Regions from separate parts of the Brenneria goodwinii genome, predicted to be linked through region 1. Evidence: predicted binding sites of a transcription regulator. Region 1 holds the regulator's gene; each other region holds the start of a gene.

Region 1 (2,206 bases):
TTAAGGAGTGTGGATATTTACAATCACTACGCTTTCTGTAAGCGGTTTCTTCAAAAAGGAATTCTCATGCTCAAACGTACTCTGGTTGCTGCGGCGGCCTTTATTTCACTTACGGCTTTTTCTCCGGCGTTCGCCGCCAACGGCGTAACGCATGTTTTGCTGACGACGTCGGCAGGAAACATTGAACTGGCATTAGATAATCAAAAAGCGCCGGTATCGGTGAGGAATTTTGTCGAGTACGTTAATAACGGTTTTTATAACGGGACGACGTTTCATCGAGTGATCCCCGGCTTTATGATCCAGGGCGGCGGTTTTACCGCTGATATGAAACAGAAAGCGACTAACCCGGCGATCGCCAACGAGGCGGATAACGGGTTGCGCAATCTGCGCGGCACCATTTCGATGGCGCGTACGGCGGAAAAAGACAGCGCGACCAGCCAGTTTTTCATTAACGTCGCCGACAATGCGTTTCTCGATCATGGTCAGCGCGATTTTGGCTACGCGGTGTTTGGTAAAGTGGTCAAAGGGATGGAAGTGGCGGACAAAATCGCCCAGGTTCAGACTGAAAACGTCGGCCCTTATCAGAATGTGCCAACCAAACCGATCGTGATCCAGTCAGCGAAAGTCCTGCCCTGAGGCGTATTTTCGGGCGGTGGTTTATTTCCAGCCAATAAATCTGAGCGGGTTCGAAGAATTCGCTCAGGCTAATGGCAATGCGTTATTTGTTTTATTAATTATCCGTTTTTAAACCATTATATTATTGCCGACAAATATATCGGATAAAAAAAAGCGTGAGATAAGTCTCACGCTTTTTTGTTGTAGGGTCATGCTAATACGCCGGTTTAACGGGTACCGTAGACGACTATTGTTTTACCATGTGCGGAAATCAGGTTCTGATCTTCTAACATTTTAAGTATCCGCCCCACGGTTTCACGTGAACAGCCAACAATTTGGCCAATTTCCTGACGTGTGATTTTTATTTGCATGCCGTCAGGGTGGGTCATGGCATCTGGTTGTTTCGCCAGGTTTAGCAATGTCTGAGCGATACGCCCCGTGACATCAAGGAAAGCCAGATTACCGACTTTCTCTGACGTTACCTGCAGTCTGCTGGCCATCTGAGCAGACAGGCGCATCAGAATATCAGGGTTCACCTGGATCAGTTGTCTGAATTTTTTATAAGAAATTTCAGCAACTTCACAAGCCGTTTTCGCCCGAACCCAGGCGCTGCGTTCCTGACCTTCCTCAAACAAGCCGAGTTCGCCGATAAAATCCCCTTGATTCAGATAAGAGAGAATCATTTCCTTGCCTTCTTCATCTTTGATCAGCACTGCGACAGAGCCTTTCACGATGTAGTAAAGCGTTTCTGCTTTTTCACCTTGGTGAATAAGCGTACTCTTCGATGGATACTTGTGGATGTGGCAATGAGAAAGGAACCATTCGAGAGTCGGGTCTGTTTGCGGTTTGCCGAGAACCATTCGATATCATCCTCTGTTGTCAGTCACTGCGCAAATCACAGGGCTCAGAGTTCCCTGTACGGCGTATTTACTGTTAAAAGTTCAAATTCAGTGTAGGCAGAACGACGTCAGGGAATATACTGAAAACCTTTATCTGGCGACGTCATCATCTCCCCGGCATCTGAGTTTGTCCAGAATAAGGCAGATTCTGTTCTTGTTTTTAACACACCTTGAGGGACGTGTCTTGTATTGTCTCATTTCAGCATGATAAAGCTCTGGTTATAAGATAATTTTGTACAGTAACGATATAAATATTCAAAAATTTTTTAGCGGAGGCAGCATGCAGGCTCGAGTGAAGTGGGTTGAAGGCTTAACATTCCTTTGCGAATCAGCTTCAGGACATCAGGTTTTAATGGATGGAAATTCAGGGGATAAATCCCCCAGTCCGATGGAAATGGTTTTGATGTCGGTTGGCGGATGCAGCGCGATCGATGTGGTATCCATACTGCAGAAAGGGCGTAATGACGTTGCCGACTGTGAGGTTAAGCTGACGTCGGAGCGGAGAACGGAGTCGCCTCGTCTGTTTACCCATATCAACCTGCATTTTATCGTAACGGGCAAAGGGTTGACTGATAAAGCCGTAGAGCGTGCGGTCGCGTTATCTGCGGAGCGGTATTGTTCAGTGGCGTTGATGCTGGGTAAAGCGATCGAAGTGACTCACAGTCACGAAGTGATTGATATCTCGTAAATAG
Region 2 (2,206 bases), 2.6 Mb from region 1:
CCCCAGTAGCTGGGCCGCATCCTTAAGATGAAGTTTGTCTGCTGTTTTCAAAACCTGGGCAAGTTTGTTAATCCGTTCTTCGCGCCGTGTTTCCATGTGATGTCCTGATAGTGGGCCTGCATAATCGGGTAATACTATATTGGATAATACTATTCGGTTACGTATTGATATACCCAGGTTTCACGGGATGAGGCGCCCTCAGGGGCGCCTCATCCGCACGTTCTTTACTGTTATCGCCCTTAAGTGAACGCTAATTAGTAGGTTCCCGCCGCTGCCGACTCACCGGAAACAATAGCCACGCCGGAACTGGTACCGATGCGGGTAGCGCCTGCGCGGATCATGATCTCCGCCGTCTGGCGATCGCGAACGGCTCCCGACGCTTTAACGCCAACCTCCGGCCCTACCGTTTGGCGCATCAACTTCACGTGTTCTGCGCGAGCGCCGCCGGTGCTGAATCCCGTGGATGTTTTAACGAAAGCCACTTTCAATTCACGACACATTTCACAAATCAGCACGATTTGTTCATCGTCAAGCAGGCAGGTTTCCAATATTACCTTCAACGGTATAGCGGCGCAAACCTCGCGCACGGCCTGAATATCGGCTTTAACCGCGTCAAGGTTGCCGCTTTTCAACCAGCCGATATTTATCACCATATCTATTTCCTCAGCACCGGCGTCAATGGCGGCTTTCGCTTCAAAGACTTTGGCTGATGTCAGTCCTGCTCCCAATGGGAAGCCGATCACCGAGCAAACGTGGACCGAAGTATTTTTTAGCTGGCTGGCGACTAATGGGACGTAGCCTGAGTTGACGCAGACCGCATAGAAGTGATGCGTTTTTGCTTCCTCACACAGTTTGACGATCTGTTGTTCGGTGGCGTCGGCGGCCAGCAGCGTATGGTCAATATAGGGGGCGTAATCGCGTGTTTCGGTGGTCATCACTGACTCCTTTGATGGTTCAATCGAATTGAGATGTTATAATAATAACATTATCGTCGTGTTATCAATCTTATTTTGTTGCTTTATGCGCAGAAAATCCCTTTGGTCATGCGATCTTTGTCACATTAATAACAATTGTTAGTTGTTATTGTTATTAATATAACATTGAATAATTAAAAAACCATCAGGGGAAGCGTGTTATGGATATTGCAGTTATTGGTTCAAACATGGTGGATCTCATCACCTACATTGATGACATGCCCAAAACCGGCGAAACGCTGGAAGCGCCCGATTTTGAAATAGGTTGCGGCGGAAAGGGGGCAAACCAGGCGGTTGCCGCGGCTAAGCTGGGGGCATCCGTCATGATGGTCAGCCGGGTCGGCGACGATCTCTTTGCCGACAATACGGTAAAGAACTTACAGCGTTTTGGGGTGGATACGCGCCATGTCACGCCTGTACCCGGAACATCAAGCGGGGTGGCGCCGATCTTCGTCGATAAGTCATCGCAAAACCGGATTTTGATTATCAAAGGCGCGAACAATCATCTGTCAGCTCAGGATATCGACGCGGCGGCCGAATCACTCATGCAATGCCAATTGATTATCCTCCAGTTGGAGATCCCGCTCGAAACCGTCTATTACGCCATTGATTTTGCCCGTCAGCATCACATCCAGGTGATTTTAAATCCGGCGCCGGCCTCGCGCAAACTGGATATCGGCTATGCCTGCCAGTGTGATTTCTTTATGCCCAACGAAACCGAACTGGAGATCCTGACCGATATGCCGGTCGATAACGAAGAAAACATTATTAAAGCCGGGCGTTCGCTGCTGTCCAGAGGGTTGAAGAACCTGATTATTACCATGGGGCACCGGGGTTCGGTATGGATGACGGGGGAGCAGATTCAACATATTAAGCCGGTCAGCGTTCACGCCATTGATACCAGCGGCGCCGGTGACGCCTTCATCGGCTGTTTTGCGCACTACTTTGTGAAGGACGGAGATATAAAACGGGCGATGGAATATGCCTCTGCTTTTGCGGCCTATAGCGTTACGGGAAAAGGTACCCAGCGTGCCTACCCGGATGCGGCGCAATTTTGTGATTTTCTTACCAGCCATTCTCTTGCCAACTAACCGGGGAAAACATCATGCGTCAGGACATTATCCAAATGCCGGATGGCTATCTGAACAAGACGCCATTGTTCCAGTTCATCTTGCTGTCGTGCTTGTTCCCGCTGTGGGGATGCGCGGCCAGCCTGAATGATATTTTGATTA
Region 3 (2,206 bases), 1.1 Mb from region 1:
ACGGCTGGAGTTGAACGTATTGTTGTTCCGGCGGTTGAATCCCGCTACTTTGATCGCGTGCTCGCGTTAGCGCATAACCATCCTTCCCTTTATGCCGCCCTTGGGCTACATCCGCTCTATATTTCCCGCCATCGCGACGCCGACCTGGAACTGCTGCAAGCTAGCCTGTGTCAACACTCGGCAAAGCTGGTGGCCGTGGGAGAAATCGGGCTGGATTTCTACATGCAAACGCCGCAGTTAGCGCGGCAATGCGCACTGCTTGAAGCGCAGCTTAAGCTGGCCAAGCAGCACGATCTTCCTGTCATTCTGCATTCACGCCGTAGCCATGATCGACTTGCGCAGCTATTGCGCCGAGCCGATGTGCCGCGCACGGGCGTGATCCACGGATTCGCCGGAAGCCTGGAACAGGCACAGGCTTTTATTCGGCTGGGTTATTACATTGGCGTTGGCGGTACCATTACCTATCCTCGGGCGAATAAGACGCGCCAGGCGATCGCCCGCTTACCTCTCGACCATCTGCTGCTGGAAACGGATGCGCCAGATATGCCGGTCTGCGGCTATCAGGGGGAACCTAACCGTCCTGAGCGGATAGCGCTGGTTTTTCAGTCTCTTTGCCAGTTGCGATCTGAATCTGCCGCCGATATCGCTGATGCGTTATATCGCAATACTCTGCGCCTGTTCGAATTGTCGCCGTCGAGTGAAACATTTCCATAACTTATTGAGCGCGCATATGCGGTTTTCTTGGCCGTTTTGGCGTATGTAAACGGCCACAGACATATAAAATCGCGATGGTAAAAATGTGATATATGTCACTGTTGCGTGTTTTCAGTTGTTTGACGTTGTATATATTTGTGACATAAGTTGGCTCCTGCCGAGAAACTGCCTTTATAATCGGCTCGCTCGATCTCACCGGCCTCTGACTTTTTTCCGGGGGGATTGGCCCCTGTTTTTATAACAATGAGTTGTTATGAAAATGATTTCATTGCTAATTATCTCGTGCTAGAGGGAACGTCACATGCAACTCATCATGAGTCTCATCGGCATGGCTGCACTCGTCTTGTTTGCCGTCCTGCTTTCCAGCAACCGTAAAGCCATCAAGCTGCGTACGGTACTGGGCGCTTTTCTCATCCAGATCGGCATCGGCGCACTGGTGTTATATGTTCCGTTAGGTCGCAGGGTGTTGGGGGGAATGACGGAAGGGGTGGCTAACGTCATTTCCTATGGTAATCAAGGCGTCTCTTTTATGTTCGGCGGCCTGGTTTCCGACAAAATGTTTGAAGTATTTGGCGGCGGAGGCTTTGTTTTCGCGCTTCGCGTACTGCCGATTATCGTGTTCTTCTCATCACTGATCGCCGTGCTCTATTACATGGGCGTTATGCAATGGGTGATTCGTTTGCTGGGCGGCGGCTTGCAAAAGATATTAGGGACGTCGCGCACGGAATCGTTGTCCGCTACGGCGAATATTTTCGTGGGGCAGACGGAAGCGCCGCTGGTGGTTCGGCCCTATATCGCCAACATGACGCAGTCGGAGCTGTTTGCCGTGATGTGCGGCGGTCTGGCTTCCATCGCCGGTTCCGTCATGGCCGGTTATTCGCAGATGGGCGTACCGCTGGAATACCTGATCGCGGCTTCCTTTATGGCGGCGCCTGGCGGGCTGCTGTTTGCCAAGCTGATGATTCCCGAAACGGAACAGACCCACGATCGTCAGGAAATAGCCGGATTTGTCGATGAAAACGATCGGCCTGCCAATGTTATTGATGCGGCGGCGAGCGGTGCCGCTTCCGGGATGCAACTGGCGCTGAACGTGGGGGCGATGCTGCTGGCATTTATCGCGCTGATTGCACTGCTTAACGGTATCCTCGGCGGCGTGGGCGGTTGGTTCAACTATCCGCAACTGTCGATGGAGTTGATTTTAGGCTGGCTCTTCTCACCCGTGGCGTTTTTGATTGGCGTTCCTTGGGATGAGGCGACGATTGCCGGATCGTTTATTGGTCAAAAGCTGATTGTCAATGAGTTTGTCGCCTATATGAATTTTAGCGAATATCTGAAAGCCGACGATGTGGTCGCCTCTGCGGGTTTACCGATATTGTCCGATCATACCAAAGCGATCGTTTCATTCGCACTCTGTGGATTTGCCAACCTGTCATCGATAGCTATTCTTATTGGAGGACTGGGTAGTATGGCGCCGAATCGGCGTCAGGATATA
Region 4 (2,206 bases), 2.3 Mb from region 1:
AGCTCAGGTAGCGAATCGCGGCTTTTTCTTCCGGGCTGAGATCCAGCGAGCGCAGCATACCGGCTTTTTCCAACTGCGGCAGGCATTTTTCCAGCGCTTCCAGTTCGGCTTTAGCGTCTTTATCGCCGCCTTTGGCTTTTTTCTGTACGCGATGAATGGCGCGCTCACAGGTATCCAGGTCGGAGAGCGCCAGCTCGGTATTGATAACGTCAATATCGTCTGCCGGGTTAACTTTGCCGGAAACGTGAACTATATTTTCGTTTTCGAAGCAACGCACCACGTGTCCGATAGCTTCAGTTTCACGAATGTTGGTCAGAAACTGATTGCCCAGGCCTTCACCTTTGGACGCGCCTTTCACCAGCCCGGCGATGTCGACAAATTCCATGGTGGTGGGGAGGGTGCGCTGCGGTTTGACGATCTCAGCCAGTTTATCCAGACGCGGATCGGGCATGGGCACCACACCGGTATTAGGCTCAATGGTACAAAACGGGAAGTTGGCCGCTTCAATACCCGCTTTGGTCAGCGCGTTGAACAGAGTGGATTTACCGACGTTAGGCAGGCCGACGATACCGCATTTGAATCCCATGTTTATATCACCTTAAATTACTTATTAATCAGACAATTATTTTAAGTTGTCTGTCAGAATGACAAATATTCCGGCTGATTATACACGGAATGACTGTTTATCTCGATCGGCCATCGGCATCAGACTGCGATTTATGCCGCTTTGAACGAATGTAAGCGATTCATCGCTTTCACCATATCTTCTTTTAACAGAATCTCGGTGCAGCGGACCGCTTCATCAATAGCGTCGTCAATCAGCTTTTGTTCGCTGACGGGCGGTTTCCCCAGAACAAAGCCGGTCACTTTATTCTTATCACCCGGATGCCCGATACCAATGCGTAACCGATGGAAGTTAGGGTTATTACCCAATTTGCTGATGATGTCTTTCAATCCATTGTGGCCGCCGTGGCCGCCGCCTAATTTGAGTTTGGCAATCCCCGGCAATAAGTCCAGTTCGTCATGCGCAACCAGGATCTCGTCCGGCTGAATCCGATAAAATGTCGCCATGGCCGCTACGGCTTTACCACTCAGGTTCATGAACGTAGTAGGGACCAATAGCCGGATATCATGACCGGCCAGGTTGAGGCGTGAGGTATAACCAAAAAATTTACTTTCTTCCTTCAACGGCTGGCGATAAATTTCAGCCAGACGGTCAACATACCAGGCTCCCGCATTATGACGAGTGGCCGCATATTCAGCGCCAGGGTTAGCCAGGCCAACAATTAACTTAATGCTACTCACGATAATATTCCAGATTGCGTGCCGTATCGCGGTCATTCGATATAGCAAAGCGTAATTTAAATAGCAGAGAAGGGCGATAGTTTACACATATCTCTTTATTACTTGAAGCCACGGCGAATAGCATGATGCTAAACGCAACAGGGTCTATGTGAACGGTTTCTAATGAATACCAGTGGAAATTATTTAAATATTTGTCTATTTATTTGCTAAAACGTAAAAAAATATTCATTTTACTCCGTTATCTGTGATCCCTCCCGCAATCACCCGGCGCCTGATTGTCTATAATTCAAGCAACACAACGAAGCCCCATTCATCCGCAGAGTTTATCTGGAGGTGACAGATGAAACGTAAGAGTGCTACCACATTGGGCAATGTGTTGATGGGCATCGGTATGTTTCTGATGATTGGCGGTATTGCTTACTCCATCATTAGCCAATTTCCCGATCTGAACTTGCCGCATCATTCGGCCTATATTGATTTAGTCGCCATTTTTACCGGGGCAATTTCCTGGCTGGCTGGCGCACGTATTAGCGGCCGTGAAAAAGTCGCCGATCGTTATTGGTGGTTAAAACATTTCGATAAGCGCTGCCGGAGAGAGCGGCATTCATAGCGCGATTAATCTATAGAGAATTCAAATCCGCTGTAGCCCTGTGGTTATGGCGGTTTTTTATTGCCCACGATCTTTCACGCCAATTTCGACGCCAATAAATAAGCCACCTTTTTACAGGTGGCTTATTCGCGTAAACAGCCAGCTCGGCCGGAAACGATTAGTGCTCAAACATAGCAGAGATGGACTCTTCATTGCTGATGCGGCGAATCGCTTCGGCCAGCATGCCTGACAGCGTCAAGGTACGAACATTGGGCAGGGATTTGATTTTGTCTGTCAGCGGAATGGTATCGC

Evidence for each region. Region 1 encodes CRP, which controls carbon source genes, mostly activating them, when cyclic AMP is high. Its sites were predicted from a motif close to ATGTGANNNNNNTCACAT; they were not measured.
Region 2: the regulator CRP is predicted to act here: its motif matches at 1,044-1,061, upstream of deoC (deoxyribose-phosphate aldolase).
Region 3: the regulator CRP is predicted to act here: its motif matches at 798-815, upstream of ACN28R_RS16260 (NupC/NupG family nucleoside CNT transporter).
Region 4: the regulator CRP is predicted to act here: its motif matches at 1,452-1,469, upstream of pth (aminoacyl-tRNA hydrolase).

Annotation. Positions count from the first base shown of each region.
Region 1 is NZ_CP014137.1:4,775,441-4,777,646, forward strand. Features, by position in the region: gene ppiA (peptidylprolyl isomerase A) at 67-636, shown strand; gene crp (cAMP-activated global transcriptional regulator CRP) at 843-1,475, opposite strand; gene ACN28R_RS21195 (OsmC family protein) at 1,795-2,202, shown strand.
Region 2 is NZ_CP014137.1:2,149,233-2,151,438, reverse strand. Features, by position in the region: gene deoR (DNA-binding transcriptional repressor DeoR) at 1-96, opposite strand, end outside; gene deoC (deoxyribose-phosphate aldolase) at 255-935, opposite strand; gene rbsK (ribokinase) at 1,136-2,065, shown strand; gene fucP (L-fucose:H+ symporter permease) at 2,080-2,206, shown strand, end outside.
Region 3 is NZ_CP014137.1:3,657,675-3,659,880, reverse strand. Features, by position in the region: gene ACN28R_RS16265 (TatD family hydrolase) at 1-714, shown strand, start outside; gene ACN28R_RS16260 (NupC/NupG family nucleoside CNT transporter) at 1,016-2,206, shown strand, end outside.
Region 4 is NZ_CP014137.1:1,704,201-1,706,406, forward strand. Features, by position in the region: gene ychF (redox-regulated ATPase YchF) at 1-586, opposite strand, end outside; gene pth (aminoacyl-tRNA hydrolase) at 718-1,341, opposite strand; gene ychH (stress-induced protein YchH) at 1,646-1,915, shown strand; gene prs (ribose-phosphate diphosphokinase) at 2,073-2,206, opposite strand, start outside.